DNA from 2 places in the Agrobacterium burrii genome. Region 1 is predicted to be linked to the other one. Evidence: predicted binding sites of a transcription regulator. Region 1 holds the regulator's gene; the other holds the start of a gene.

Evidence for each region. The regulator HrcA, encoded in region 1, represses chaperone genes, less so after heat shock. The targets are predictions, from matches to a motif close to GTTAGCACTCNCNNNNNGNGAGTGCTAAC.
Region 2: a site for HrcA is predicted at 6,241-6,269, ahead of groES (co-chaperone GroES). Genes of this name have one in related genera too.

The regions. Positions count from the first base shown of each region.
Region 1 is NZ_JAFLNA010000005.1:248,745-264,713, reverse strand. It holds gene lptB (LPS export ABC transporter ATP-binding protein) at 1-551, shown strand, start outside; gene rpoN (RNA polymerase factor sigma-54) at 705-2,255, shown strand; gene hpf (ribosome hibernation-promoting factor, HPF/YfiA family) at 2,490-3,062, shown strand; gene ptsN (PTS IIA-like nitrogen regulatory protein PtsN) at 3,145-3,606, shown strand; gene grpE (nucleotide exchange factor GrpE) at 3,690-4,325, opposite strand; gene hrcA (heat-inducible transcriptional repressor HrcA) at 4,439-5,530, opposite strand; gene rph (ribonuclease PH) at 5,667-6,383, shown strand; gene rdgB (RdgB/HAM1 family non-canonical purine NTP pyrophosphatase) at 6,401-7,045, shown strand; gene hemW (radical SAM family heme chaperone HemW) at 7,051-8,250, shown strand; gene dnaA (chromosomal replication initiator protein DnaA) at 8,313-9,776, opposite strand; gene rpsT (30S ribosomal protein S20) at 10,647-10,913, opposite strand; gene JZX89_RS12090 (enoyl-CoA hydratase) at 11,108-11,881, opposite strand; gene mutM (bifunctional DNA-formamidopyrimidine glycosylase/DNA-(apurinic or apyrimidinic site) lyase) at 11,929-12,825, opposite strand; gene ubiE (bifunctional demethylmenaquinone methyltransferase/2-methoxy-6-polyprenyl-1,4-benzoquinol methylase UbiE) at 12,968-13,744, shown strand; gene ubiB (2-polyprenylphenol 6-hydroxylase) at 13,781-15,355, shown strand; gene olsE (ornithine lipid hydroxylase OlsE) at 15,835-15,969, shown strand, end outside.
Region 2 is NZ_JAFLNA010000009.1:216,240-232,208, forward strand. It holds gene JZX89_RS17795 (VOC family protein) at 247-615, shown strand; gene JZX89_RS17800 (ATP phosphoribosyltransferase regulatory subunit) at 632-1,759, shown strand; gene hisG (ATP phosphoribosyltransferase) at 1,756-2,448, shown strand; gene JZX89_RS17810 (DoxX family protein) at 2,514-2,960, opposite strand; gene JZX89_RS17815 (hypothetical protein) at 3,111-3,545, opposite strand; gene groL (chaperonin GroEL) at 4,179-5,813, opposite strand; gene groES (co-chaperone GroES) at 5,887-6,183, opposite strand; gene JZX89_RS17830 (TIGR01459 family HAD-type hydrolase) at 6,557-7,405, shown strand; gene JZX89_RS17835 (bifunctional riboflavin kinase/FAD synthetase) at 7,449-8,429, shown strand; gene ileS (isoleucine--tRNA ligase) at 8,710-11,619, shown strand; gene JZX89_RS17845 (glycine-rich domain-containing protein) at 11,674-12,237, opposite strand; gene JZX89_RS17850 (hypothetical protein) at 12,588-13,244, shown strand; gene JZX89_RS17855 (nucleoside deaminase) at 13,321-13,779, opposite strand; gene JZX89_RS17860 (pseudouridine synthase) at 13,851-15,863, shown strand; gene rsmD (16S rRNA (guanine(966)-N(2))-methyltransferase RsmD) at 15,844-15,969, shown strand, end outside.

The DNA.
Region 1 (15,969 bases):
GCAAGATCGCCATCAATGGCAACGATGTGACCGGCATGCCGATGTACAGGCGTGCGCGCCTCGGCGTCGGTTATCTGCCGCAGGAAGCCTCGATCTTCCGCGGCCTGACGGTCGAGGAAAACATCCGCGCCGTGCTTGAAGTCCACGAACCGGACAGCGTCAAACGCAACCGCAAGCTCGATGAGCTGCTGGAAGAGTTCCACATTGCCCAGCTGCGCAAGTCGCCTGCCGTTGCGCTGTCTGGCGGTGAACGTCGTCGTCTGGAAATCGCCCGCGCTCTGGCGACCGATCCGACTTTCATGCTGCTCGACGAACCTTTCGCCGGTGTCGATCCGATTTCGGTCAGCGACATCCAGAATCTCGTGAGGCACCTGACCGCACGTGGGATTGGCGTCCTCATCACCGACCACAATGTCCGTGAAACGCTCGGTCTCATCGACCGCGCCTATATCATCCATGCCGGTGAGGTTCTGACCCATGGCCGTGCGGACGACATCGTCAACAATCCGGATGTGCGCCGGCTCTATCTCGGCAATAATTTCAGCCTTTAAGCTTACGGGCGCGAAAGATTCTTCATCGCGCCCCGCGCTGACGCTTGACCAAACAAGATAAAAAAGCAATTTTTGGGCCAAGTTTCTTTGCCTTCTCAAAATTTATGAAAACTGTGGCAATGGAGAAGCTGTAAGGGGAGTTTCGCGTCCGCCATGGCATTGTCTGCCAGCCTTTTGCTGCGTCAAAACCAGTCTCTCGTCATGACACCGCAACTGATGCAGTCCATCCAGCTGCTTCAGATGACGCATTTCGAGCTGACGCAGTTTATCGCGCAGGAGGTGGAACGTAATCCTCTGCTCGAAATTGCGGCAAACGATGGCGATTTGGGCGGAGATATCCCTGATAATGCGGATAATTTCAGCGATGCCGACGGCGAAGCCTCGGATAAAAACACCCCGGTAACGGCCGATAGCGACGACTGGTACGGCGACCGCGCCGCAAATCTTGGCGAGCAACTGGATACCAGCTTCGAAAACGTCTTTCCTGATGATGCCGAGCCCAGAAAGGCCGATGCGCCCGAACTGGCAAGCCAATGGAAATCCATGCCCGGGCAGGAGTCCGGCGAAAGCTATGATCTCGACGACTTCGTCGCCGCGAAACAAAGCCTCGGCGACCATCTCAATCAGCAATTGCCGTTCGCCATCTCCTCTCCGGAAGACAGGATGATCGCTGACGCGTTGATCGGCCAGCTCGATGAGACCGGGTATATTGCAACGGACGCCGTCGATGATGTCGCCGAACGGCTGGGAGCGGCCCCGTCAGTGGTGGAGAGCGTTTTGAAGACGCTTCAGGGCTTCGATCCTCCGGGCGTGTTTTCCCGTTCCTTGAGCGAATGTCTGGCGATCCAGCTCGCCCAGAGGGATCGGCTCGACCCGGCAATGCGGGCCTTGATCGACAATCTGGAGCTTTTGGCCAAACGCGATTTCGCGACCTTGAAAAAACTCTGTGGGGTCGATGAAGAGGACCTTCTCGACATGCTGGCGGAAATCCGGACACTCAATCCGCGTCCCGGCGCAGGTTATGATTCGACCGTTTCGGAGACGATCGTCCCTGATATCATCGTTCGGCCCTCCTCCTCCGGCGGCTGGCTGGTGGAGATCAATCCCGACACCCTGCCGCGGGTGCTCATCAACCAGAGCTACTTCGCCGAGGTCTCGAAACATAAGGCGCGCGCAGGAGAGGACCAGGATTTCCTTTCCGAGTGCATGCAGACGGCCCACTGGCTGACTCGCAGCCTCGACCAGCGCGCCCGGACGATCATGAAGGTGGCGACGGAAATCGTGCGCCAGCAGGACGCCTTCCTCGTCAATGGCGTCGATCACCTGCGCCCGCTGAACCTCAAGACGGTGGCCGACGCCATCAAGATGCACGAATCCACCGTCAGCCGGGTGACGTCGAAGAAATACATGCTGACGCCGCGCGGGCTGTTCGAACTCAAATATTTCTTCAGCGTTTCGATCAGCGCCGTTGAGGGCGGCGATAGCCATTCGGCGGAAGCGGTGCGTCACCGCATCAAGGCCATGATCGCACAGGAGGCCGCCGAGGCGGTGCTTTCCGATGACGATATCGTCGACAATCTGAAGAAGAGCGGTGTTGATCTCGCCCGCCGCACTGTCGCCAAATATCGTGAGGCGATGAACATCCCCTCCTCCGTGCAGAGACGCCGGGAAAAGAAGGCGCTCGCCAGGTTGTCAGTCTTCTGAGCGGTGCATTTGATCACGTTTGGGGCGCTTTTTTGCCGCACCATTGACTCTTATCACGCCAGGGGCTAGAAGCCCGCCGCACACGTAAGCAAGGTCATTTGTAACGGAATAATCTCCACCGTCCATGGGCGTAAAATTCGAATGGAGGCTTTTTAAGGTCTTCGAAACGCTTGGATGCGCGCGCGGCTTGACGTAAGCTGGTACTCGCAAATCACTACAAAAAGGAAAATTTCCATGAGTGTGCGTGTATCTGGTAAACATATGGAGATCGGTGAATCTTTCCGTCAGCGGATTGAGGACAATATAGGTCTGGCAGTTACCAAATACTTCGATGGGGGGTATTCAGGCCAGGTAACCGTGGAGAAGTCCGGATCGCGTTTTGCCGCCGATTGCAAGCTGCATCTCGATACCGGCGTTGTATTGCATGCAGCGGGTCAGGCAAATGATCCGCAGGCAAGCTTCGATGCCGCCGCAGAGCGGATCGAGAAGCGCCTGCGTCGCTACAAGCGCAAGCTTAAGGACCATCACAGTGGTTCGAATGGCGTGTCGCAGGAAATCGCCTATACGGTGATGGATGCTGTTCCCGATGAGGACCATGAGGTTCCCGAGGATTACGCGCCCACCATCGTTGCGGAGAGTTCGAAACAGATAAAGACGATGTCCGTTGCCAGCGCCGTGATGGCGCTCGACATGACGGACGAACCGGTTCTGCTATTCCGCAGCCCGGGTAAAGAATATCTCAACATCGTCTACCGACGTCATGACGGCAATATTGGCTGGATCGACGCGGAAACGATCAAGAGCTGAACAGTCTGACAAGACGTGGGAGGCAGAGCGCGAAAGCGCATCTGCCTTCTGCATCGTCTCGATGGCATGAAGGAAAAAGAGAATGGCGTTGGCAGATTTGCTGCAACAAGATGCGATTATTCCCGCCCTCAAGGTGAATTCCAAAAAGCAATTGCTTCAGGAGCTGGCCGCAAAGGCAGCCAGAATTACCGGGATCTCGGAACGGGAAGTTTTCGACGTCATCCTCCAGCGTGAAAAGCTCGGCTCTACCGGCGTCGGCCACGGCATCGCCATTCCGCATGGCAAGCTCGCCAGCATTCATCAGATTACGGGCGTCTTCGCACGTCTTGAAACGCCGGTCGATTTCGAAGCGCTGGACGACCAGCCAGTCGACCTGGTTTTCCTTTTGCTTGCGCCTGAGGGCGCCGGCGCGGATCACCTGAAGGCGCTGTCTCGAATTGCGCGCGCCCTGCGCGACCCTGAACTGGTGGCCAAGCTGCGCGCCACCGATTCCGACACGGCAATCTACGCTTTCCTCAATCAGGAACAGGCGACGGCGGCTTGATCCGTCGCCGCTGATCTCAGGTTTTCATGACAATAAAAAACGCGCCTCAAGGGCGCGTTTTTTATTACACAGGCAGGAATGCCTCAGGCATCCTTCTCATTGACAGACGCCGTGCCGGGCTCGGCCGATGTGGCAGTTTCCACCTTCGGGCCACCCTTGGCAACGCCAACCATGGCGGGGCGCAGGACGCGGTCACCGATGGTGAAACCGGCCTGAATAACCTGAAGCACGGTGTTGTTCGGAACTGCCGGATTGGGGATTTCAAACATGGCCTGGTGGAAGTTCGGATCGAACTTCTGGCCCTCGGCATCGATCTTCTTGACGCCATGGCGCTCGAGCGTTGACAACATCGAGCGTTCGGTCATCTCGACGCCTTCGATCAGGCCGTTGAGACCGGCTTCGCCATTGGTCTTGAGCTCATCCGGGATGGCCTCGAGCGCGCGGCGAAGATTGTCGGAAACGGCGAGCATGTCGCGTGCAAAACCGGCCAGCGAATAGGCCTTGGCGTCCTTGACGTCGCGCTCGGTGCGGCGGCGAAGATTATCCATTTCGGCGGCAAGACGCAGGAACTTGTCGCGCAGATCGGCATTTTCAGCCTTCAGCAGCTCGACCGGATCGGGTTCGGCAGCATCAGCCGGCTCTTCCCCGGCAAGTGCTGGATCGAGAAACTCTTCGGCGACGTCCGCGTCAGGTCCGGGCTTTTTTGTATCGTCGGTCATGACGTTCTCCAGATTTGAATATTGTTGGTTGCGCCCGATATCGAGCTTTGGCGGGCAAAAATCAAGGCTTGCGGCGAAAAGCTTGCCGCATTCTCCAACCTTGCGGGCTTGTCCTATCTCTGTTTTCGGGAAAGGCGGGCCATGATCTGCGCGGTGTAGTCGACCATGGGGACAATACGGGCGTAATTCAGCCTTGTCGGCCCGATGACACCAACCGCACCCACGACCCGGTTGTCCTCATCGCGATAGGGCGCAACGATCAGCGATGAACCGGACAGCGAAAAGAGCTTGTTTTCCGAGCCGATAAAAATCCTGACCCCCGAACCGCTTTCCGCAAGGTTGAGGATTTCGATGAGATTTTCCTTGCGCTCCAGATCGTCGAACAGCAGACGCACACGGTCAATGTCTTCTTCGCCGGCTAGGCCTTCGAGCAGGTTGGAACGTCCGCGAACGATGAGGCGGCCGAGCTTGCCCTCCTCATTGTCACCCGCCCAGACGGCAAGACCGCGTTCGATGAGGTCTTGCGCCAACGTGCCGAGTTCCGATTGCAATTGCGCCTGCTGCGTCTGGAACTGGCCGCGCAGTTCCTGCAGCGTCTGGCCGGAGAGGTGGGCGTTGATGAAATTGGCCGCCTCGGTCAATTGCGAGGAGGATATACCGGCCGGCAGTTCGATGATGCGGTTTTCGACCTGATTGTGATCGCCCACCAGAACGGCGAGCGCCTTGGTGGGCTCCAGCCGGATGAATTCGACATGTTTGAGGATGACATCGTTCTTGGCCGTCAGCACAAGGCCGGCACCGCGCGACATGCCCGACAGCATGCGGCTTGCCTCAGTCAGCAGCCCTTCCAGCGATTGTTCGTGGCCGGCGACGGGACCGATCTGCCGATCGATATTTGCCCGCTCGTCGGCGGGGAGATCGCCCACCTGCATGAAGGCATCCACGAAGAAACGCAGCCCCGTCTGGGTGGGCAGGCGTCCGGCGCTGATATGCGGCGAATAGATGAGGCCCAACTCTTCGAGATCGCTCATGACATTGCGAACGGAGGCAGGGGAAAGCGACATCGGCAGCAGCCGCGACAGGCTGCGCGATCCCAGGGGTTCGCCAGTGTCGAGATAACCTTCAACGATGCGCCGGAAAATTTCCCGCGACCGTTCATCCAACAGCGATGCCTGATCTTTTGAAAGCGGTGCTGAAAAACCCATCACGTCCGTTCTTTGTCGTCCAAATCTACTCTGAGCCAATATAATGCGTTGCGCCGCTGCGGCAAAATGGAAATTGGCTTTGCAAAAGCCCGGAGCGCGCCTTAGAAGGCAGGAACCAACATGGAGAGTGGATCAAATGCGGCCTTCAGGCAGAAAAACCGATCAGATGCGCAAGGTTTCCTTTGAGCGCAATTTCTCGAAACATGCGGAAGGCTCCTGTCTGGTCAAATTCGGTGACACGCATGTGCTCGTCACCGCAAGCCTTGAAGAAAAGACGCCGCCATGGCTGCGCAACAGCGGCAAGGGCTGGGTGACCGCCGAATACGGCATGTTGCCGCGCTCCACCCATGAGCGCATGAAGCGTGAAGCCGCTTCCGGCAAGCAGGGCGGCCGCACGCAGGAAATCCAGCGCCTCATCGGCCGCTCGCTGCGCGCCGTCGTTGATCTGCAGGCGCTCGGCGAACGCCAGATCAGCATCGACTGTGACGTCATCCAGGCGGATGGCGGCACACGCACGGCCTCCATCACCGGCGCATGGATCGCCCTGCATGATTGCCTGAAGTGGATGGAAACCCGCAACATGATCAAGGTTGAGAAGGTTCTGAAAGACCATATCGCCGCGATCTCCTGCGGCATCTTCGCCAAGCAGCCGGTCATCGATCTCGACTATCTGGAAGATTCTTCCGCCGAGACCGATGCGAATTTCGTCATCACCGGCTCCGGCGGCATCGTTGAAGTTCAGGGGACGGCGGAAGGCGCACCCTTCTCCGAAGAAGAATTCCTGACGCTGCTTGGCCTTGCCAAGGCCGGATGCAGTGAACTGGTCGCCCTTCAGAAACAGACGATCGCCTGAGCCGACAGGAAACCGTGATGCGCAAGCTCGATACCAGAACGATCGTCGTCGCCAGCCACAACAAGGGCAAGATCGCCGAAATCGCCGACCTCATCGGACCTTTCGGCTTTTCCGCCAAGTCGGCTGCCGAGCTGAACTTCCAAGAGCCGGACGAGACGGGCACCACCTTCGAGGAAAATGCCGCCATTAAGGCGCTTGCCTCCGCGAAGGCATCCGGCCTGCCGGCCCTGTCCGACGATTCCGGTCTGGTGATCGACGCGCTGGACGGCGCGCCGGGCGTCTATACCGCCAACTGGGCGGAGACGGCCGACGGCACGCGCGATTTTGCCATGGCTATGCAAAAGGTCGAGGATGCGCTTGCCGAGCGCGGTGCGTCGAAAGCCGAAGATCGCACGGCCCGTTTCGTCAGCGTGCTCTGCCTTGCCTGGCCGGACGGTCATGTCGAATATTTCCGCGGCGAAGTGGAAGGCACGGTGGTGTGGCCGCCGCGCGGAACGAGCGGTTTCGGTTACGATCCGATCTTCAAACCGGAAGGTTATGACACTACATTTGGCGAGATGACGGCCGATGCGAAACACGGCTGGAAACATGGTGACGCGTTTGCTTTGTCGCATCGCGCCCGCGCCTTTAAAAAATTCGTAGAAACCTGCCTGGAGGCATAAACCCTATGGTCGGGGAGCATCATTTTTCTGCCCCCGGCGCATCGCTTCTGCCGGATACGGGCGATCCCGGTTTCGGGATCTATCTGCATTGGCCCTTTTGTGCGGCCAAATGTCCCTATTGCGATTTCAACAGCCATGTCCGCCACCGGCCAGTGGATCAGGAGCGGTTTACCGCGGCCTTTCTGCGTGAAATGGAACATATGCGGGCGCTCAGCGGCCCGAGGGTGGTGACCAGCATTTTCATGGGCGGCGGCACGCCATCGCTGATGGACCCGCAGACGGTCGCCGCCATTCTGGATGGCGTTGCGCGTTTCTGGCACGTGCCCGACGGTATCGAGATTACCATGGAAGCCAATCCTTCCAGCGTCGAGGCGGAACGGTTTCGCGGTTATCGCGCAGCGGGCGTCAACCGCGTCTCGCTTGGCGTGCAGGCACTGAACGACCGTGACCTGAAGTTCCTCGGCCGCCTGCATGATGTTGCCGATGCCCTGAAGGCCATTCGGCTGGCGCGGGAGATTTTTCCGCGCATGTCCTTCGATCTCATTTATGCCCGCCCGAAGCAGACGGTGGCCGAATGGGACGCCGAACTGAAGGAAGCGGTCTCCTATGCCGTCGACCATCTGTCGCTCTATCAGCTGACTATCGAAGAGGGCACGCCTTTTTATGGTTTGCACAAGGCCGGCAAACTGATCGTGCCGGATGGCGAGCATTCGGCTGTGCTTTATGAAGCGACGCAGGAAATCACCGAGCGCTACGGCATGCCGGCCTATGAGGTTTCCAATCACGCCCGCCCCGGCGCCGAAAGCCGCCATAACCTCACCTATTGGCGTTATGGCGACTATGCCGGCATCGGCCCCGGCGCACATGGCCGCCTGACCAGAGGCGCCTCCAAGCTCGCCACCGCCACCGAGCGACACCCGGAAACCTGGCTCGAGACCGTCGAGCGGGAGGGCCATGGCATGGTCGATCAGGAAATGCTGGGCGTCGACGAGCAGGCCGACGAATTGCTGCTGATGGGGCTTCGCCTGCGCGAAGGCATCGATCTGGCCCGCTGGAGCGATCTTTCCGGCCGCGATCTCGACCCGGAGAAGGAGGAATTCCTTCTGCAGCACGGTTTCGTGGAGAGGCTTGGCAATTCGCGCCTGCGCTGCACGCCTTCGGGCATGCTTATTCTGGATGCCGTGGTCGCCGATCTCGCCTGCTGACCGGCCCTCAGCCAATCAAGAATTGAGAAGCCAATAAAAAAGCGGCCCGGAGGCCGCTTTTTTCATGCGTTGTTTTCGTTGATCAGCCGCTTCAACAACTCAACCTCGTGGCCGAGCTTGGTATCGCCGGAAATCAGTTCCTCGATCTTGCGCACCGCGTGGAGAACCGTGGTGTGATCGCGACCGCCGAAACGGCGACCGATCTCGGGGAAGGAGCGCGGCGTCAGCATCTTGGCCAGATACATGGCGATCTGACGCGGCTTGACGATGACGCGGGTGCGGCGGTTGGAGACCAGCTCCTGTCGCGACACATTATAGTGTCTGGCGACGATGCGCTGAATATCCTCAATGCGCACGCGCTTGGCCTCACCGCTTCCGACGAGGTGCGACAGCAGCTCATCGACACGGTCAACCGAGAGGTTCGGCTCAAAAGAGCGGCGGAACATCAGCTGGTTGAAGGCGCCTTCAAGCTCGCGTCCGCTCGCCGTCACGCTTTTGGCCACATGGGTCAGGATTTCGTCCGAAATCTCGAAAGACGGATCGTCCTGACGTGCAGAACCCATACGACGGTTGAGCATTTCATACCGCATGTCGTAATCGGGACCTTCGATCTCGATCGCCATGCCGCCCTGAAGACGGGAACGCACACGCGGATCGAGCGATTCCAGCTCCCACGGCGCACGGTCTGCCGCCACCACGACCTGCTTGGCGCTGTCGAGCAGCATGTTCAGCAGGTGGCAGAATTCGTGCTGGATCATCTTGCCCTGCAGGAACTGCATGTCGTCGATGACGAGCAGATCGATATTGCGCAGCGTGTCCTTCAGCGTCAGCGCATCATTGTCGCGGATCGCGGTCGCAAAACGCCACATAAAATATTCAGCCGTCAGATAGACCACGCGCGGATTGCGCGGGCTGTCGATGGCGGCATTGGCGATGGCCTGCAGAAGATGCGTCTTGCCGAGACCGACACCCGCATGGATGAACAGCGGGTTGAAGCGCACGGCGCCGGCACCGGCTTCGGCGATCGTCTTTGCCGCCGCAAGTGCGACACGGTTGGACGAGCCTTCGACAAAGGTATCGAAGGTGAAACGTGTATCGAGCGGCGAGCCAAACAGCGGCCCGGAGCCACCCTGACGCAGGGTCGCCTGCGCCGCCGCAGGCTGTGCGGAAGGCGCTGTCGCGGGCTGCGACGGAATGAAGGACTTGTTACGCGGAGCCGCCCCGACTTCAGGTGCGGGCTGCACCCGTTCGTCAGTCTGCGCCGGACGAACCGGACGGCTGGCCGAGCGAACAAGAATTTCCACCTTCAGCACATCCGGATCCTCGCTCTGGACGAGGTTGGTGATCAAATCCATGTAACGGTTGTTGATCCAGGACTTCAGAAAGGTCGTCGGAACGGTAAAGCGGACGACGCTTTTCGAAACGGTATGGAGTTTGAGCCGTGCAAACCAGCTCGCATAGACCTCGGGACCAACCTGTGCCTTGAGCCGCGCGCTAAAACGCTCAAACAGCGCATCGTGCTTCATTGCCGATTTGTCCCCTGCCGCTTCTGAGCAAGCTGCATCACGAGCCTTCGGTGCGCGGTCCCCATCGGCCACCGCACCCATCGCCAAATTCAATTGCATATTGCCGCCTTTCAAATTGCCAATCATAGCCTGACGATCAAAAATCGATCGCCAGAGATCCCCCTCGTATTATTCCCGCCTTCAGCGCTCCCCTCGAAAGAGCATCAAAGGCTACTACTTGTTTGCGAGCCGGTTATCCCATTTCCCTCCCCCTCATGGAGAGGCCTGCGACACGCTAAAGACGCTCCTTTCGCCACAACCCTAAGGCGTATTCTTGAGGACAAAAAACCCCTGCCCGTTCCGAGACCGAAACGGCACAAAAAGCTCCATGACCTGAGAAAACGGGTCTCGAAAGACCCGCCAGCAAGAAGGTGAATATCGTCGATATTATCATCGAGATAATCTGTGGACTGAGATCCGCACCCCTTGTTGAAATGCATTTAGGCAGGATCGTGGGGAGAGATCAATGGCGTTTTTTCTGCAAAAACTCAGAACGGCCATTGACTCACAAAGGCCGTTTTGCATCACCGGCAAGGCCCGAAGCAGAATCGCTTATGAATCAATGAGATTCAATTTTGGCAATTTTAGAGAGCCTGTTTTGGTAAAAAAATAAAAATCTTCTTGACTCAAAACTGGTCACGACTTCCGTAGAGAAAGCTTCCCATTTTCCGAGAGACCTCCAGCAAGCCATTGTTTTTATTTAATATTTCCTGTCGTCCATCTGACACGCGTTTGTCACGTTACGGCAGGAATGATTAACAGGCGGTTAGAATCACAAAAAGCCCGGTCAAAAGACCAGGCTTTTTGAATAGTTATTTGTGATTAGCCGGATTAGGCGGAAAGAGCCTTAACGCGCTGTGCAAGACGCGATACCTTGCGGGATGCGGTGTTGCCGTGCAGGACGCCGCGGGTAGCTGCGCGCTGGATCTCAGGCTGAGCTGCCTTCAGAGCTTCGGTGGCGATTGCCAGATCGCCGGAAGCGATGGCTTCCTCGACCTTGCGAATGAAGCCGCGAACGCGCGAACGGCGAGCCTTGTTGACTGCGGTACGGCGAGCGATCTTGCGGGTCGCCTTTTTCGCCGAAGTTGTATTGGCCATGTATGCCTCTCTTCGAATTCAAACCAAATTCCGCAACCAGAGGATCGGGTCGTTCGACGACCTCACTTAACCCAAGAATGCGGGAGTAATTTCGGACAAGCCGGATGGCTTTCCTTAACCGTGGGCGGGCATATACCGCTAAAGCGCACGTCCGTCAACGCGCAAATGGCGGAAAACGCCGATATTCCGACTCCTTAGCGATTCCGGAAAACGGGTTTGCGCTTTTCGATGAAGGCCGCCATGCCCTCCTTCTGATCCGCCGTTGCAAAGAGCGACTGAAAGGATCGCCTTTCGTATCTCAAGCCTTCCGCCAGCGACACCTCGAAGGAGCGATTGACGCTTTCCTTGGCCATAAGAACCGAGGCACGTGACAGCGAAGCGATGCGGGTAGCAGCCTCCACCGCCTCCTCCATCAGATTTGCGGCCGGTACGATGCGCGAGACGAGACCGGCACGCTCGGCCTCCGCCGCATCCATCATGCGGCCGGTCAGAACCAGATCCATGGCCTTTGCCTTGCCCACCGCCCGTGTCAGCCGCTGTGAGCCGCCCATGCCGGGAATGACGCCGAGGGTGATCTCCGGCTGACCGAACTTCGCCGTTTCCGAAGCGATGATGAAATCGCACATCATTGCCAGCTCGCAGCCGCCACCGAGCGCAAAACCCGAAACGGCGGCGATAACCGGCTTCCTCGTCGAGGCGACCTCGTCCCAGCCGCCGAGAAAGTCGCCGACATAGGCGTCGACAAAATCCAGCCCCTGCATTTCCTTGATGTCGGCGCCTGCGGCAAATGCCTTTTCCGAGCCGGTGATGATGATCGCACCGATGGAATCATCGGTAGAGAATGAAGAGAGAATGTGCCGCAGTTCTTTCAGAAGCACCGAGTTGAGGGCGTTGAGCGCCTTGGGGCGGTTGAGCGTGATGACGCCCACCTCATCACGCTTCTCGACCAGTATCGTTTCATAATCCACGGCAATCTCCCCTTCTCCGTTATTCCGGCCCATTACTCTTGGCTCAGTCACTTCTGGCAGGCGGCGCAATAGAAGGTCGAACGACCCGCCTGCACCACTCTTTCAACCGTACCCCCGCAGCCGGGTGTCCGGCAAGGCTGGCCTTCCTGATCGTAGACCGAAAAGGAATGCTGGAAATAACCGAGCGTTCCGTCCGTCTGTATATGGTCGCGCAAAGACGAGCCGCCGGCGGCGATGGCGTCCGCGATAACGTCACGGATTTTTTCCGTGAGATCGGTGAGCTGTGCTTTGGGCTTGCCTGATGTCGTCACCAGCGTTCCCGCTGCCCGCAAAGGAGAAAGATGAGCGCGCCACAGCGCCTCGCAGACATAGATATTGCCGAGGCCGGCAATGACCTTCTGATCCAGCAGCGTGCCTTTCAAGGGCTGGCTCTTGCCCGCAAACCGGCCTGCCAGATAATCGGCGCTCAATGCATTGCCTGTTGGCTCCGGCCCAAGCTCCGCAAAAGCCGGATAGAGATCAAGCTTGTTGCGCTCCACCAGATGCATGAAGCCGAAACGGCGCGGGTCATTATAGATGACGCAGACGCGCTCCTCTCCCTTATCCAGATGAAAGACGACATGGTCGTGCTTGCCATCCTTTGAGCGGGCATAATGAAACGCGCCGGGCGTATTGCCGGCTTCATCCGCCTCCGCCTCGACGCGGAACGAGCCGGACATGCCGAGATGGGCAATGATCGTCAGCCCGTCCTCCAGTTCGATCAAAAGATATTTCGCCCGGCGTCCAAGCGATATGATCGTTTTGCCTTCGATCAGCGTCGCAAAATCCTCCGGGAACGGAAAACGCAGATCGGGGCGGCCGAGATGGAGTTTGCGGACCCTTGCCCCTTCCATGGCGGGGGCGAGGCCGCGTCTGACAGTTTCGACTTCTGGCAATTCTGGCATCTGGCTTATCCGGCAGTTTATCGTTAGGACCATGTGGTCTATACAATGCACGCGAAATGTCGCGCCCAGGCGATGCGGCAACAGATAGCGTCGCCATGACGTTTCCGCTATGGTCCGCCACGCAATAATATGGAGACAGACGATGACCGACGCCCGTACGACCGCAGAAGGCGGCATGGAAACGTCTTATGGCTTTCACAAGGTGAATGAAGGCCAGAAACAGGGGATGGTCAACGAGGTCTTTCACAAGGTGGCCAAGCGCTACGACATCATGAACGACGTGATGTCGGCCGGCCTGCACCGGCTGTGGAAGGACGCCATGGTGTCTTCGCTTTCACCGCGCAAGGATGCTTCCTATAAGGTTCTTGATGTGGCAGGCGGCACCGGCGATATCGCGTTTCGCATCGTTGAAGCCTCAAATCGTCTGGCGCATGCCACCGTTCTTGATATCAACGGCTCGATGCTTGCCGTTGGCGAAGAGCGCGCAGCCAAAAGGAAGCTTTCCGACAATCTGACTTTTGTCGAGGCGAATGCCGAGGATCTGCCCTTCGAGGCGAATACATTCGATGCCTATACCGTCGCCTTCGGCATTCGCAACGTGCCACGCATTGATGTCGCGCTGAAGGAGGCCCATCGCGTGCTGAAACGCGGCGGACGGTTGCTGGTGCTGGAATTTTCCGAAGTCGAAATGCCGTTGCTCGACCGCGTCTATGATGCCTGGTCGTTCAACGCCATTCCGCAATTCGGCAAGATGATCACCGGCGACGCCGAACCCTATCAATATCTGGTCGAGTCAATCCGCAAATTCCCCAATCAGGAGGATTTCGCGGCGATGATCCGTACCGCCGGTTTCTCCCGCGTCTCCTATACCAATTACACCGGCGGCATCGCCGCCCTGCATTCCGGCTGGAAGCTTTAAGAGCATGGCCAGCAGAAGCAGGAGACAGGCATAAGCATGAGCACTTTGGGCGCATATTTCCGCCTCGCAAGGGTTGGCTGGGTTCTCGTGCGCGAAGGCGTCGTGCTGGCCTTGCCGTCCGACGACCTTCCTGCTCCCGCGCAAGCGTTGAAAGCACTGCTTAAACCCTTCGCCCGCAGCAAGGCCAAACGGGCGCAGCGTAGCGACCGGCTGGCAACAGCCGTGGAGCGGCTTGGACCGTCTTATGTGAAGATGGGGCAGTTTCTGGCCACCCGCCCGGATGTGGTGGGCGCCGATTTCGCCGACGATCTCGCAAGCCTTCAGGACCGTATGGCATTTTTCCCGGCCGCCGCGGCGAAGGCCAATATCGAGGGCTCGCTCGGTCGTTCGGTTTCTGATCTCTACAGGGAATTCGGCGATCCGATCGCGGCGGCCTCCATCGCCCAGGTTCACCCGGCAATGGTGGATACTCCGAAGGGACCGCGAAAGATGGCCGTCAAGGTCATCCGCCCCGGCGTGCGCCAGCGTTTCCAGAACGATCTGGAGGCGATGTATCTGATTGCCGACCTGCAGCAGCGCTTTGTCCGCTCCGCCCGCCGTCTGCGGCCGGTGGAGGTGACACGCACGCTGGAGCAGACGACCAAGATCGAAATGGATCTGCGGCTCGAGGCCGCCGCCCTTTCCGAACTTGCCGAAAACACAAAGGATGATCCCGGTTTCCGCGTTCCCGAGGTGGACTGGGAGCGCACCGGCCGCGATGTCGTCACCATGGAGTGGATCGACGGCGTCAAGATGTCGGATATCGAGGGGCTGAAGGCCGCCGGTCACGACCTGAACCAGCTTGCCGACACGCTCATCCAGTCCTTCCTGCGGCACACGCTGCGCGACGGCTTTTTCCATGCCGACATGCATCCGGGCAATCTCTTCGTCGATGCGAATGGCATGATCGTCGCCGTCGATATGGGCATTGCCGGACGCCTCGGCAAAAAGGAGCGCCGTTTCCTCGCCGAAATCCTCTACGGCTTTATCACCCGCGATTACATGCGGGTGGCGGAAGTCCATTTCGAGGCCGGTTATGTGCCGGGCCATCACGATAAAGCCAGTTTCGCGCAGGCGATCCGCGCCATTGGCGAGCCGATCCACGGCCAGCCGGCCGAGACAATCTCCATGGGCAAGCTGTTGACCCTGCTGTTCGAAGTGACCGAGCTTTTCGACATGGAAACGCGGCCGGAACTGGTGATGCTGCAAAAGACCATGGTGGTGGTGGAAGGTGTATCACGCATGCTGAACCCGCGCTTCAACATGTGGAAAGCGGCCGATCCGGTCGTCGGCGGCTGGATCAGGGACAATCTCGGCCCGAAGCGCATCGTCACCGATCTGAAAGACGGCATGAAGGCCGCTCTAAAGCTTGCTGAAGCGGCACCCGAGATCGCCGCCAAGACCGAAAAGCTGCATTCCGAACTGATGTATATGAGCGAAAACGGCTTGCGTTTTGATGCCCAGACAGCCGAAGCCATCGGCAAGGCGGAAGCGCGCCATACCAAATGGGGACGGATTGCGCTGTGGGTGATTGCGCTGACGCTTCTCTATATTGCCATCCGAATCAGCTAAGACATATCTGAACTAGGAGGTGCGCGATGTCACGGTTGGGCACCTCAGTTACCAAAAACCGCCTGTCCAGCCGACGTGACGACCGCATGCCATGCTCATGCAATCTAATGAAGAATAGTGACCTGATCTTCTCAACGAAACAGGTGACCGATGCGATTGTTCACACTTCTGGTTGGCTCGCTATTCTTCAGTCTTCAACCGGTCGCAGTGCCGGAAGCAATGGCGCAACACAGGGTCTACGACCCCTGTACGGATGGTAGCTTAAACGATGGAATACCACGCAGTTGCGACGAGCTGAAACGGGAATTGCGACGCAGCGACAGGTATGATCGCAGGGAATGGGATTATTATCGGCCGATGCGGCCAATGCGCACCGATCCATGCAGGGACGGGCGCGTCAGCGACGGGCAACCGCGATCCTGCGGAGAGTTGCGTCGCTGGTTGAATGGTAAATGATTGCCGGACGGGAATTGAAATTCATGGCAAAAACTCACGCAGTGAAACAGGCCCTTGCCTATTGTTCGTGGCCGATGGTGTTCCTCTCCGGCCTTGCCGGCTCCTATTTCGCCTTCAACAGCAGCCATCCCATAGGCGCGTTTCTGAGCGTCTATGCG
Region 2 (15,969 bases), on a different contig from region 1:
GCCGGGCATCTCCCCCACAAGGGGGGAGATCGATCTGCGGCTATGTTCCGGCCATCTCGACGCTTGAGAATAAGGCGGCGGTTGCGCTCCTTGCCGATCTCCCTCCTTGTGGGGGAGATGCCCGGCAGGGCAGAGGGGGGTATCTCGCGGCCCAGCCATCATTTTTTATTGTTCTTGATCGACGAGGCGGAATTTTCCAGAGAAGTGCCGCAATAGTTCGCCGCGCCGCCGAAGGGCGCTGAGATCATGACGATCCTTGCGCTCGATCATCTTCAACTGGCGATGCCGGCCGGTCGGGAAGACGAGGCGCGCGCTTTTTATGGCGGCCTGCTTGGCTTTGCGGAGCAGGCAAAACCTGCCAATCTGGCCGCGCGCGGCGGCTGCTGGTTCACCTGCGGCGCGATAAAACTGCACCTCGGCGTCGAGCAGGATTTCTTGCCAGCGCGCAAAGCCCATCCGGCCTTTGTGGTCGATGATCTGGCAACCTTGCGAAAAACACTTGAAACAGCAGGCTGCCATGTGGTTGAGGATGAGCCGCTGGAAGGGTATCACCGGTTTTATGTCCATGATCCCTTCGGAAACCGCATCGAAATGATGCAGCCGCTCGAACCGTGACGAAAAGTACCGTTCCATGCCCCTGATCGACATGCCGGAATTTTCCGGAGAGCTACTGGAAGAATTCGCCGCGCGCCGCACGAGCCGTGTGAACACGCCGGTCATCCAGCCTGCCGAACCGTTTCTGGATATGGCCGGCGAGGATTTGCGCCGCCGTATCTTCATGACGGAGAGCGAAACGGGAACCAGCCTCTGCCTGCGTCCCGAATTCACCATTCCCGTCTGTCTGCGCCATATCGAGACGGCGACCGGCACGCCGAAGCGTTATTCCTATCTTGGTGAAGTGTTCCGTCAGCGCCGTGAAGGTGCGAACGAATTTTATCAGGCCGGCATCGAGGATCTCGGTGATACCGATATTGCCGCCGCCGATGCCCGCGCCGTCATTGACGCGACCGGAATATTGAAGCGGCTGCTGCCCGGCCGCACGCTTGCCGTCACGCTGGGTGACCAGCAGGTGTTCGAGGCGGTGGTCGCGGCGCTCGGCCTGCCGCTTGGCTGGCAGAAGCGGCTGGTGCAGGCCTTTGGCGACATAGTGCAGCTCGAAGCACTGCTCGAAAGCCTCGTGCATCCCAAACCCATGACCGGTCTCGACGCGCGGGTTGCCGGCCTTCTGGCAACCGGTGACGAGGCGGTGCTGGTCGATTATCTCGATACGGTGATGCAGGAAACCGGCTATTCCACCAATGCCAGCCGCTCGCCGCAGGAAATCGCCCGCCGTCTGCGGGAGAAGCTGGCGCTTGCCGCCACCCGCCTGCCGGATGAGAGTTTCGAGCTGCTCAAGCAGTTCCTGGCCCTGCAGGCGCCTTTGCCGCAGGCCTCGCAAATCCTCCGCGATTTCGCCGAAAAGGCAAAACTGAAACTGGACGGTGCGCTTTCCGCTTTCGATAAGCGCGTTGCAGCGCTTGCCAATGCCGGTGTCGATCTTGAAACCGTGACCTATGGCGCGGCTTTTGGTCGCCCGCTCGATTATTATACCGGCCTCGTTTTCGAGGTGGTGGAAGCGGGCAGTGACAGCGTGCTTGCCGGTGGCGGCCGTTTCGACCGGCTGCTGACGCTGCTTGGTGCGCAGGAAAAAATCCCGGCCGTGGGCTTTTCGCTCTGGCTGGATCGCATCGAAACGGTGCGTGGGAGTGACAAGCCATGATCACCATTGCATTGCCCTCCAAGGGCCGGATGAAGGAAGAAGCCTCCGCCGTTCTGGAACGCGCCGGGCTGAAAGTCGCTTCTGTCGGCAATGACCGTTCCTATCGCGGCCGCATCGAAGGACGCGATGATATCGAGATCGCTTATCTGTCGGCCTCCGAGATCGCCCGCGAAATCGGCGTTGGCACGGTGGATTTCGGCGTAACGGGCGAAGATCTGGTGCGCGAGGGGCTGGCAAATGCCGATGCGCAGGTGGAGTTTTGCGCCCGCCTCGGTTTCGGCCATGCCGATGTCGTGGTTGCCGTGCCGGAAATCTGGCTGGATGTGGACAGCATGGCCGATCTTGGCGATGTGGCGTCTGAGTTCCGCGCCCGCCATGGCCGGAGACTGGCGATTGCCACCAAATATTGGCGGCTAACGCAGCAGTTCTTTTCGCGCCAGCACGGCATCCAGCTTTACCGCATCGTTGAAAGCCTCGGCGCGACAGAAGGTGCACCGGCGGCGGGGCAGGCGGATATCATCGTCGATATCACCTCCACCGGCTCGACGCTCAAGGCCAACCACCTGAAAATCCTCTCGGACGGTATCATTGTTCGCTCGGAAGCCTGCTTCGTTCGCGCTCGCAAGCCGGAGCACGAGGGCGATGCTGCAGTTCATGAGATCGCATCGCGCATAAAAGCGGCGCTCTGAGAATTAAAAACAAAAAAAGCCGCCGGAGCGATCCGGCGGCTTTTTTGTTGGTTTTTTAATTCGACTCAGGCGTGGGCCAAAGCCGCGCCGCGCTTGGCGTCGACGGAATAGGCGCCCGGACCGAAGGCGGCGAGCAGGATGTAAGCGCCGGCAAGGGTGATGTTCTTCATCAGCATGATGCCGTTCAGTGCATTGATCCAGCCGAGGGCCGGGTCAGGCCAGCCGGGCACGGCGACGGTGCCGCTGTGGAAGACGAGGCCGGTGAAGACGCAGAAGACGGCAAGCGCCCATGCGGCAATCTTCGTCTGGAAGCCGGCGAGAATGGCAAGGCCGGCAACGAATTCGAACAGGCCAGCAAGATAGGCAAGCGCGGTTGCGGCGGGCAGGCCGGCGCCTGCGATCATGCCGGCGGTGCCGGCCGGATCGGTCAGCTTGCCAAAGCCGGAATAGATGAAGATGAAGGAAAGCAGAATGCGGGCGATGAGAACGAGAACGTTCTGGCTGCTGGTCATGGATATCTCCGGTAGATGATCGGCGTGTCGCCGGTTAGCTGCAAGGCAATGTCTGGAGATATCAATGGCCGAAATTCATCCGTCCATAAAGATGAACAATAGGAGACAAATTGTCTTCATTTTGTGAACGAAGCTCATTCGCTTGCGTAATTAGGCGGCGAAGCGAATATCTTCGAAACGCGGAAACAGGAACAGCCCGGAAATCCGACCCTGCTGGCCGTCGTCGAAACCGGAGGATTCACCCATGCAGATGACCGGCTGCCGCATCGTCGGCAAGATGGAGACGCCGGTCGAAAAACAGAAACGCGAGGCCGCGGTGGAAGCCTGTTCGAAAAGCTCCAGCACACGGGCATGGTCACCACGATCATAACAGCGGATCAGGCTGAGCAGACCGCATTCGCCTGGCGGCAGGCCGTGCATGAAAGACGCGTGTTCACCAAGCCGGAGGACGCCGCTTGAAAGGTCGCTGTTCCATTCTTCTGAAATGAAAAAATGTGACAGGGTTCGCGGATCGGGCATGGTTGCCGCAGCCATAGGCAGAGCATCGTTGCGTCTTGATATTTCAAACAAATCGCGCCCCCGCATGAACATCGTGCCAGCGCCGCTATTTCAAGCTTCGCCGCCAGGTCGAATTTTCACCGCCATCCGCAGTCGAACGTATTTGCCAGGCATTGAAACCCCTTCAATGCTTGCGTCCAGTCGCGGCACCCTTATGGGGGGTGACTTATAGTTTATTTTCTTCCGCCTACAACAACCGCTCAGTGAGAAAATCAAAAATATTATGTATTCCTTCATCGTAATCGCGAAATATATGAAAAAAGACAACTAAATGTCGCACATATAAGCTTGATGAAGCGGAAATCCGGCCGGTCGGCAATGGTGATTCGCCTGTCTTGACGTCCGATTATTGCATAGGTCACCGAAAACAAGCCGGCTAAATTTGCCGCTGTCTCAAAAAGAGACAATATCTTGAGCCTGTGCCCGGCATCTCGCGCGAAAAGATATTCTGCCATCTGGCAAGGCAGTTTTTCCTACGAAATTTCAACAGAAAGGGCGATCCGAAGACCGGCCTTTCTGCATTCCAGAGACAGGACCGATTGGAAGTCCATGCTGCGCATCTGGTGCGCTTGCGACGCCGCACCTGCAAAAAAGTATGGGCGGTAACAAAAAAAGGGCGATCCGAAGACCGCCCTTTCCTTATTCCAGAGACAGGACTGATTAGAAGTCCATGCCGCCCATGCCGCCGCCGGGCATCTGCGGCATTGCCGATTCTTTCTTCGGAAGTTCGGCAATCATGGCTTCGGTGGTGATCAGCAGCGAAGCAACCGAAGCTGCGTTCTGCAGGGCTGTACGAACAACCTTGACCGGGTCGACGATGCCGAGCTGGATCAGGTCGCCATATTCGCCGGTCTGAGCGTTGTAGCCGTAGTTGTCTTCGTTCTTGTCGAGAATCTTGCCGACAACGATCGAAGCTTCATCACCAGCGTTTTCTGCGATCTGGCGAACCAGAGCCTGCAGAGCCTTGCGAACGATGTTCACGCCGGCTTCCTGGTCGTCGTTTTCACCCTTGACGGTGATCTTCGTGGAAGAACGCAGCAGGGCAACGCCGCCGCCCGGTACGATGCCTTCCTGGACGGCAGCGCGCGTCGCGTTGAGAGCGTCGTCGATGCGGTCCTTCTTTTCCTTCACTTCAACTTCCGTCGAACCGCCAACGCGGATAACGGCAACGCCGCCAGCGAGCTTGGCAAGACGTTCCTGCAGCTTTTCGCGGTCGTAATCCGAAGTGGTTTCTTCGATCTGCGCCTTGATCTGGGCAACGCGGCCTTCGATGTCGGACTTCTGGCCAGCGCCATCAACGATCGTGGTGTTTTCCTTGGAGATCGAAACCTTCTTCGACTTGCCGAGCATGTCGAGAGTAACGTTTTCGAGCTTGATGCCGAGGTCTTCGGAAATGACGGTACCACCGGTCAGGATGGCGATGTCTTCCAGCATGGCCTTGCGGCGGTCGCCGAAGCCAGGAGCCTTAACGGCAGCGATCTTGAGGCCGCCACGCAGCTTGTTGACGACGAGCGTAGCAAGAGCTTCGCCTTCGACGTCTTCAGCGATGATGACGAGCGGCTTGCCGGTCTGAACGACAGCTTCGAGAACCGGCAGCATGGCCTGGAGGTTCGAAAGCTTCTTTTCGTGCAGAAGGATGTATGCGTCTTCGAGATCCGCAATCATCTTTTCCGGGTTGGTCACGAAGTAGGGCGACAGGTAGCCGCGGTCGAACTGCATGCCTTCGACGACTTCGAGTTCGGTTTCTGCGGTCTTGGCTTCTTCAACGGTGATGACGCCTTCGTTGCCAACCTTTTGCATTGCTTCAGCAATGTCGAGGCCGATCTGACGCTCGCCGTTTGCAGAGATCGTGCCGACCTGTGCAACTTCTTCCGAGGTGTTGATCTTCTTGGCCTTGGCCTGAAGGTCCTTGACGACTTCTGCGACGGCGAGATCGATGCCGCGCTTCAGGTCCATCGGGTTCATGCCGGCAGCAACTGCCTTTGCACCTTCGCGAACGATGGCCTGGGCCAGAACCGTTGCGGTGGTGGTGCCGTCACCGGCGATGTCGTTGGTCTTGGAGGCGACTTCGCGAACGAGCTGTGCGCCCATGTTCTCGAACTTGTCTTCCAGTTCGATTTCCTTGGCGACGGAAACGCCGTCCTTGGTGATGCGCGGAGCGCCGAAGGACTTGTCGATAACGACGTTACGACCCTTCGGGCCGAGGGTTACCTTCACTGCATCAGCAAGAACGTCGACGCCCTTGAGCATCTTTTCGCGCGCTGTGCGGCCGAATTTTACTTCTTTGGCTGCCATGTTCAAAACTCCTGGTTTCGAATGGCCGGACCGGGTCCGGCTTGAAATTTAAGGAAGGACGGGTTCGGCTAAATCAGCCGATGATGCCCATGATGTCGGCTTCCTTCATGATCAGAAGGTCTTCGCCATTGAGCTTGACTTCGGTGCCCGACCACTTGCCGAACAGAACGCGGTCGCCAGCCTTGACGTCGAGAGCGACGACCTTGCCGGACTCATCGCGTGCGCCGGAACCGACGGCGACGATTTCGCCTTCCTGCGGCTTTTCCTTGGCGGTATCGGGAATGATGATGCCGCCCTTGGTCTTTGCTTCGGATTCAACGCGACGAACGACGACGCGATCGTGAAGCGGGCGGAAATTGGTGCTTGTCATTGCCTAATCCCTCGATCAAATGACTTCAGGAACCTTTTGGAGGTTCACGAGATGGGTGTTAGCACTCTCTTTGTTTGAGTGCCAGCGGAACCGAGATAAGGAGGCGTTCTGCCTGAGTCAAGAACGCGCCGTCGGAAAAATTTCACGACTTATGGTTATCAGCGTTCCATGACAGAAATTTCCCATGCGCTGAGCGGCGGGTGAAAACCAACCCTTTTGGCAACTCCTCATCCGTTACGGGCCTAGCGGGGTTTTATGTCCGCACGGTGGCGGGTGGATTGGCAGGCAGGCTCGGCACCGCTTTTTTCCTTGCCATCGGCGTCCTGCTTTGCGATGTCACGCACACCCTTTTCTCGCATCCGGAAAGCATATCATGGCCCATCGCATTCTCACCCTCGGCGAAATCACTGATGGGTTCGACGTTATTCTTTCGGATGTCTGGGGCGTGCTGCACAATGGCGTCAACGCCTTCCCAGATGCGGCTGTTGCGCTGCACGAAGCGCGCAAGGCCGGCAAGACGGTGGTGCTCATCACCAATTCGCCGCGTCCCGCCCCCGGCGTCATCGCCCAGCTTCGCGTGCTCGGCGTGGCGGATGAAGCCTATGACCGCATCATCACCTCGGGCGATGTCACTCGTGGTCTGATCGCGGAAGGCCCGAAAAAAGTCTTCCTGCTTGGCCCCGAGCGGGACATGCCGCTGCTGGAAGGCCTGGATGTCGAGCGCGTGGCCGAAGCGGAAGCGCAATCCGTTGTCTGCACCGGTTTCTTCGACGACGAAACGGAAACGCCGGAGGACTACACCGAAATGCTCAAGGGCTTCATCGCCCGTAAAGCCCCTATGATCTGCGCCAATCCCGATCTGGTGGTTGAGCGCGGCGAGCGCATCATCCCCTGCGCCGGTGCAATGGCCGCCTATTACGAACAGCTGGGCGGCGAGGTTCGCATTGCCGGCAAGCCGCACGCGCCGATTTACGAAGCCTGCCTTGCGGCGGCCAAGGAAGTTCGCGGCGCCTTCCCCAAAGATCGTGTGCTCGCCATCGGCGACGGCATGCCGACGGATGTGAAGGGCGCGATTGCGAGCGGCCTCAACCTTCTTTATATCAGCGGCGGCATTCACGCCGCCGAATATACGCTGAATGGCCACACGGACGAGGCGCTTCTCAACGCCTATCTCAAGGGGCAGGGCGCGGCTCCCGGCTGGTGGATGCCCCGCCTTGCCTGAGAAACGTCTGGCTTAAGCCGGCGTAAAATATGGATCGACTGCCATGACCGTCTTTCATCGCAATGAAAAAAAGGAGTCGCTGCCGGACAATCTTCGCGGTGGCGTCATCGCGATCGGCAATTTCGATGGCGTGCATCGCGGCCACCGCGCTGTTCTGGACCGGGCGCTGGAACTGGCGGAAGCGCGCGGCGTTCCCGCACTGGTTCTGACCTTCGAACCACACCCCCGTTCCGTCTTCCGCCCTGACGTGCCGGTCTTCCGCCTCACGCCCGCGCCGTTGAAGGCGCGCATTCTCGAGGCCATCGGCTTCCGCTCCGTCATCGAATATCCCTTCGATCGGGAATTCTCGCAGCGTTCGGCGGAAGAATTCGTCCAATCCATTCTGGTCGACTGGCTGGGCGCGAGTGCCGTCGTCACCGGCTTCGATTTCCATTTCGGCAAGGGCCGCGAGGGCGGCCCGGCATTTCTGATGGCGGCCGGCAAGCGCCACGACTTCGACGTGACGCTGGTGGACGCCTTTCGCGACGAGGGCGCGGATGTCGTCTCCTCCAGCCGTATCCGCTCGCTTCTGTGCGAGGGCGATGTGGCGGGGGCTGCCGGACTGCTTGGCTATCGTTTCACCGTTGAAAGCGAAGTCATAGACGGCAAGAAGCTAGGTCGCACGCTGGGTTACCCCACCGCCAACATGGCGCTGGCGCCGGAGACGGAACTGAAGGCGGGCATCTATGCCGTGCGGTTCCGCCGTCCCGATGGTTCGATCCGCGATGGCGTCGCAAGCTTCGGTTACCGCCCGACCGTGACGGAAAACGGCGCGGCACTGCTTGAAACATTCGTCTTCGATTTTTCCGGCGATCTTTATGGCGAGGTCTGTTCGGTGTCCTTCTTCGGGCATCTGCGCGACGAGCTGAAATTCGATGGCCTCGAACCGCTGGTCGCACAGATCAGGCGTGATGAGGAAGAGGCGAGGGCGATGCTGTCAGGTGTGCGGCCGCTGAGCGAACTGGACGCGAAAATCGCCTTTTGAGCTGAAAGGGTCGACCGACCCTTATTCCGGCCCCGATTGCTGTCGCTTTTCTCTTCCTTTTTACTGGAAAACCGCATAAACAATCCGCCATGTCCCAATACCGGTTGATGTTTAAAACTCAGATTAGCCGAATTATTGGCCCGGCTTTCCGCCCGCTCTGACGAGCCGGAAGGTCCGGGATTTTGGCGCTTGTCATGACAGTCGTCATGGCGCTTTCCGTATTTGCCCTGTTTTAAATTGAGACGGCGCGACCGACACGGCGCGCAACAACGGTACGATTATGAGCGACACCGCAGAAAAACTCGACTATTCCGCCACCCTTTATTTGCCGCAGACGGATTTCCCGATGCGCGCCGGCCTGCCGCAGAAAGAACCGGAAACGGTGAAGCGCTGGCAGGAAATGGGTCTCTATAAGAAGCTGCGCGCTTCCGCCGCCGGCCGCGAAAAATTCGTGCTGCATGACGGCCCGCCCTATGCCAATGGCAACATCCATATCGGCCATGCGCTGAACAAGATCCTGAAGGACGTCATCACCCGCTCGTTCCAGATGCGCGGTTACGACGCCAATTACGTGCCGGGCTGGGATTGCCACGGCCTGCCGATCGAATGGAAGATCGAGGAAGCCTATCGCGCCAAGGGCAAGAACAAGGACGAGGTTCCGGTCAACGAATTCCGCAAGGAGTGCCGTGAGTTTGCGGCCGGCTGGATCAAGGTGCAGTCGGAAGAGTTCAAGCGCCTCGGCATCGAGGGCGACTTCGAAAATCCCTATACGACGATGAACTTCCACGCCGAGGCCCGCATCGCCGGCGAACTCCTGAAGATCGCCCGGACCGGCCAGCTCTATCGCGGCTCGAAGCCGATCATGTGGTCGGTGGTGGAACGCACGGCGCTGGCGGAAGCTGAGGTCGAATACCATGATGTCGAGAGCGATATGATCTGGGTGAAATTCCCGGTGAAGGATGCTGCGCCCGCTCTTTCCGGTGTTTCCGTCGTTATCTGGACGACCACGCCGTGGACTATCCCCGGCAACCGCGCCATCGCGTTCTCTTCGCGGGTCGAATATGGCCTGTTCGAAGTCGAAAGCGCACAGAACGATTTCGGCCCGCAGCCGGGTGAAAAGCTGATCTTCGCGAAGAAGCTTGCCGATGAGGCAGCGGCTAAGGCGAAGCTGAGCTTCAAGCTCGTTCGCGATGTCAAAACCGAAGAACTGGCCGCCATCACCTGCGCCCATCCTCTGGCCTCGCTCGGCTATGATTTCCCGGTTCCGCTTCTCGATGGCGATCACGTCACCGATGATGCCGGTACGGGCTTCGTACACACCGCACCGAGCCATGGCCGCGAGGACTTTGACGTCTGGACCGCGCATCAGCGCGAGCTGGAAGCGCGTGGCGTCTCGCCGGCTATCCCGTTCCCGGTCGGCGATGACGGTTTCTACACCGAAGACGCCCCCGGTTTCGGCCCGTCGGCCGACGGCGGTGCGGCCCGCGTCATGGACGATAACGGCAAGAAGGGTGACGCCAATGATCGCGTCATCAAGGCGCTGATCGCTGCTAATAACCTGTTTGCGCGAGGTCGCCTGAAGCACAGCTATCCGCATAGCTGGCGCTCCAAGAAGCCGGTCATCTTCCGGAATATGCCGCAATGGTTCATCAGCATGGAGACGGAGTTGGGTGATGGCACCACGCTACGCTCGCGGTCGCTCAGTGCCGTCGAGGCTACACGATTCGTACCGGCCTCCGGCCAGAATCGTTTGCGTGCCATGATTGAAAGCAAACCCGACTGGGTTCTTTCGAGGCAAAGAGCGTGGGGTGTCCCAATAGCGATTTTCGCGGACGAGAAGGGTGAGGTTCTGCTTGACGATGTTGTCAATCAGCGCATCCTTGACGCCTTCGAAGCTGACGGCGCGGATGCTTGGTTTGCCGAAGGCGCAAAGGAACGTTTCCTCGGTAATGACCACGATCACGCCAAATGGCAGCAGGTCATGGATATTCTCGACGTGTGGTTCGACAGCGGCTGCACTCACACCTTCACGCTGGAAGACCGTCCGGATCTGAAATGGCCGGCGGACGTCTATCTTGAAGGCTCCGACCAGCATCGTGGCTGGTTTCAATCGTCCCTCGTCATAGGTTGTGCGACACGCGGCCGTGCGCCATACGACACCGTTGTCACCCATGGTTTCACCATGGATGAGAAGGGTGAGAAGATGTCCAAGTCCAAGGGCAACGTGGTCTCGCCGCAGGAAGTCATGAAGGATGCCGGCGCGGATATCCTGCGCCTGTGGGTCATGACCACCGATTATTGGGACGACCAGCGCCTCGGCAAGGCCATCATCCAGACCAATGTCGATGCCTATCGCAAGCTGCGCAACACCATCCGCTGGATGCTCGGCACGCTCGCCCATTATGAGGGCGAGGAGGTTGCTTACGCCGATCTGCCGGAGCTGGAAAAGCTGGTGCTGCACCGCCTGTCCGATCTGGATAAGGTCGTGCGCGAAGGTTATGACGGTTTCGAGTTCAAGAAGATCGCCCGCGCGCTGGTGGACTTCTCGAATGTCGAGCTTTCCGCCTTCTATTTCGATATCCGCAAGGATACGCTTTATTGCGACGCGCCGTCGTCGCTGAAGCGCCGGGCGGCCTTGTCGGTCATTTCCAGGCTGTTCGATTGCCTCGTTTCGTGGCTGGCGCCAATGCTGCCCTTCACGACGGAAGAAGCGTGGCTATCGCGTTATCCGCAGGCGGAATCGGTGCATCTCGTCCAGTTCCCGGCAATCCCGGCGGAATGGAAGAATGATGCTCTTGAAGCCAAGTGGGACAAGATCCGCAAGGTTCGCACCGTCGTGACCGGTGCCTTGGAAGTCGAACGCCGTGAAAAGCGTATCGGCTCCTCGCTGGAGGCTGCCCCCGTCGTGCACATCATCGATGCCGATCTTCTGGCCGCGCTGAAGGGCCAAGATTTCGCCGAAATCTGCATCACCTCGGCCATCTCGGTGGTCGGTGATGAAGGCCCGACCGATGGCTTCCGTCTGCCGGAAGTCGCAAAGGTCGTGGTCGAACAGAAGCTGGCGGAAGGCGCAAAATGCGCCCGCTCCTGGCGCATCACCACCGATGTCGGTTCCGACCCGGATTATCCCGAGGTTTCGGCCCGCGATGCGGCTGCGTTGCGGGAACTCGTTGCCATAGGCCGAATGTAGTCCATCTCGTAAAACGCCGCACCGAACTCGGTGCGGCGCTTAAAAAACGGGGGGTTAGGGGGTCGTCATGCATCTGCAGCCGCCGCAGCGACTACCGCAACCATTCATGCAGTTATCTGAAGTCAGAAGAGGCCAAACCTCAGGGTCTGGAGACTGTCCAAATGCTGCTTCGTATGTGGCATTGAACCGAAGAGCGGCGATGCGACGGCCGGCTTCAGGTGTGTCCTCGTCATTCGGGGCGTGATGAATAAATTCTCCTGCTACTTCTTCGCAGAAGCGCTGATAGTCTTCGGTAAACATCAAAAATGAATGCCAGAGTTCATCGACTTGACCGCGCATACCTATAGGGCCGCGATATATAGCGCACAACGCTAAAAACCGCTTTAGTTCTTTTTCATGGATGCGCGCTACCAATTGGGACACGCCTTCGTCTTTGACGTAGCGCGCTATAATTTTATCCATTGGGAATGCGTTGGCAACATCGATGATCGCCTTTATTTCCGTAGAATTTTTTGTAGTGAATATTTTTATTTCTTTTCCATCACCAAGCGCTGCGTCTGCAAGAATTCCCTCTTTTATAGAAGAGATATTTTCTTGATAATCAAATGATCCATGCATATTTAATCTCCATTATATAGTTAAGTTAATTAAAAAATGCAAAGTTTAATTTATATGTTTGTTTTTTTTACTGTTCGTAACGAATGTAATACTATACCGGAAATGTGACGCGATGATAAATGCAATCATAAATTACAGTATTTTTTTAAATTCTCCATAATGTAGTAGAGCGTTGGCTTTGCTAAAAATGCTTGCGGCTCTGGCATAATGAAAATGGCCGGATGAATTGCGCTTTGCCTCTTCATCCGGTACACCTGCCTGAAAATGGCCGGATTTGCACGGCAATGCGGGTTACCGCCTGCCGAAAGACGATGTCTGGCGCAGTGGGACGGACGGCTGGAAGGGTTTTTATGACGACGATGAAGGCTTTTGGGCAGGTTAATGCGCAGGGTTTTGGCATGTTTCGCACGGTTGCAGGCATCACGGCCATAGGCGTGCTGCTGGGCGCCTGCACCAGCCCGACCTACGGGACAGGCAAGACGTCGGCGGAACAGCTGGTCGACGATCTCGGCAATGCGACCTCGATTACCGGCAACGACCAGGAAAAGCGCAACCTGAAATACAGCCCGCGCCCGGGTCTTGTCGTTCCGGCCCAGTCCCGCGCCGAACAGCTGGCCTCGCCGCAGCAGAACATGGCCAACCGCGAATCTAATCCGCAATGGGTCGAATCGCCGGAAGAAACCCGCGAACGCCTGCGCGATGAAGCGGATGCCAACAAGAACAACCCGCATTACCGCTCACCGCTGCTCGCCGGCAATGGCACGGCTGGTCAGATGACCGAAACCCAGAAATGGGAAGCCTTCCGCAAGGCCAAGGCCGATGCCCAGGGCGGCTCCGTCGTCAACAACCAGCGCAAGTTCCTCACCGATCCGCCGGCCGAATATCGCAGCGTTCCGCAGGATCAGCTGACCGATCTCGGCGAGCCGGAACAGAAGAAGGAAAAGCGCCGCAAGAAAGAAGCGGCCGTGGCAAACACCGGTAAGAGCTGGTGGAACCCTTTCCAGTAAAAGCTGGCCAATAAAAACAGGCCAATTAAAAAATGGCTGATGGTCGGCGGGAGGCTTTGTCTTTCCCGCTCGCCGCTCAATCCTCGAGACGTTTGTCGCGAAAGAACTGTCGCAGAATGTCAGCACTGTCGCTTTCCGCCAGTCCCGAATAGACATCCGGCGCATGGTGGCATGTCGGCTGGCTGAAGAAGCGCACGCCACTCTCCACCGCGCCGCCCTTGGGGTCTTGCGCGCCGTAATAAAGGCGGCGAATGCGGGCAAAAGAGATCGCCGCCGCGCACATGGTGCAGGGCTCCAGCGTGACGTAAAGATCGGCACCGGGCAGGCGTTCCTGTTCCAACGCCTCGCATGCCATGCGGATCACGGCGATTTCGGCGTGCGCCGTCACATCGTTCAATTCACGGGTGCGATTGCCGGATCGGGCAATGACGCGGCCGTCCAGAACCAGTACGGCGCCGATCGGAACCTCCTGTCGCTCAGCCGCGGCACGGGCTTCCGCAAGCGCCAGTTCCATGAAATGCGTCGTTTCGGCCATTGCGTTTCAATTTCCTCTTAACCCTCGTGCTTGGACCTGATAGGACAGCCCAAACAACAGGCAAACAACAAATGACTTTTAAAGACAAGCCGAAGCGTGACGGTGGCAAGACGTTTAGCCGCGACAACAAGCCGAAAGGCCCCGGTAAACCCGCTGCAGAGCGTGAAAAGAAACCGGCGGAAGCCAAGGCTGCCCCCGTGGGCGAGATCGTTGGCGGCACCAAGCCGGAACGTATTTCCAAGATCATGGCGCGTGCCGGTGTCGCTTCGCGACGCGATATCGAGCGCATGATCATGGAAGGTCGCGTGTCGCTGAACGGCGTTCTGCTGGACAGCCCGGTGGTCAACGCCACGCTGTCCGACAAGATCGAAGTGGATGGCATGCCGATCCGCGGTGCGGAGCGCACGCGCCTGTGGCTGTACCACAAGCCCGCCGGTCTGGTGACGACCAACTCCGACCCGGAAGGCCGCCCGACCGTTTTCGACAATCTGCCCGGTGAATTGCCGCGTGTCCTGTCCATCGGCCGTCTCGATATCAACACCGAAGGCCTGCTGCTGCTGACCAATGATGGCGGCCTTTCCCGCGTTCTGGAGCTGCCGACCACCGGCTGGCTGCGCCGTTACCGCGTGCGCGCCCATGGCGAGGTCGATCAGGCCGCACTCGACAAGCTGAAGGACGGCATCGCCGTCGACGGCGTGCTTTATGGTGCAATCGATGCGACGCTCGACCGCACCCAGGGCCACAACGTCTGGATCACCATGGGCCTGCGTGAAGGCAAGAATCGCGAAATCAAGAACGTGCTCGGTGCGTTAGGTCTCGAGGTCAACCGCCTGATCCGCATCTCCTACGGTCCGTTCCAGCTTGGCGATCTGCCCGAGAGCAAGGTGCTGGAAGTGCGCGGCCGCATGCTGCGCGACCAGCTGGGCCCGCGCCTGATTGAAGAGTCCGGCGCCAATTTCGATGCGCCGATCTACACCAATGCGCCTGCCGAAGACGAAGAAGACAACGCGCCCAAACGCGCGCCGAAGTCCGAATGGGCAAAGGGCGGCGACGCGCCGGAAGGCAAGCCGCGTTTTGAGAGATCGGCCGGCAAACCGGAAGATCGCCGCGAAAAGGCGCTCGGCCGTCTCGACACCAAACGCGGTGATAAGCCAGCCGGCAAGTTCGGCGCGAAGCCTGCCGGAAAATTCGCTGGCAAGGGCCGCAAGGAAGATGACGGCGAAGAGCGCCGCAGCCCCCGCCAGCCCGCCGGCACCAGCCGCACCGCCAATGTGTGGATGGCGCCCGGTGCAAGGCCGACCCGCGACGGCAAGGAGCGCAAGTCGTCTGCCCGCGCCGAAGCCGAAAACCTGTTCAAGAAGCCGTCCGCCCAGGACGAAGCGCGCCGCAGCCTCGTGCGCCATGCCGATGAAGAGGGTGAGTGGATCCGCTCGGAACCCACCCGCGAGGATGATCGCGCCCCCGGCCGTGGCGACCGCTCGGCACGCGGCGAAAAGAGCTTTGGCGATCGCGGTGGACGCGGCGGCAAATCCTTTGGCGGCAAACCGTCCGGCGACCGGCCTTTCCGGGATCGCCCCCGTGAAGACGGCGACCGCCCCCGTGGCGAGCGTCCTGCACGCAGCGGCGCAAAGAGCTTCGGTGATCGTCCGGCGCGCGGCGACAAACCCTTCGGTGACCGGCCGTTCCGGGACCGGCCTCGCGAAGATGGTGATCGCCCGCGCAGCGACCGTCCGCGTGGCGAGAAGAGTTTTGGCGATCGTACCGCGCGTGGTGAAAAGCCATTCAGCGAACGGCCGTTTCGTGACAAGCCCCGCGAAGAAGGGGATCGTCCCGGCAGCGATCGTCCCCGTGGCGACCGGCCTTTCGGGGACAAGCCCCGTGGTGCAAAGCCGGGCGGCAGGCCCGCATCCGGCAAGCCGTCCTTTGGTAAGTCGGGCGAGCGTGGCGAGCGTTCGGGTTTTTCGGGCAAGGGTAAAGGCCCCGGCGGCAATGGCCCCGGCGGCGGCAAGCCGGGCGGCAAAGGCCCGGGTGGCAAACCGACTGGTGGCAGGGGAATGACACGTAATGCGGATCGTAGGCGGTGAGTTTCGCGGCCGAAATCTGGCCGCGCCGAAAACAAATTCCATTCGTCCGACCATCGACAGGACGCGGGAAAGCCTTTTCAACATTTTAAGTCACGCCTATCCGGAA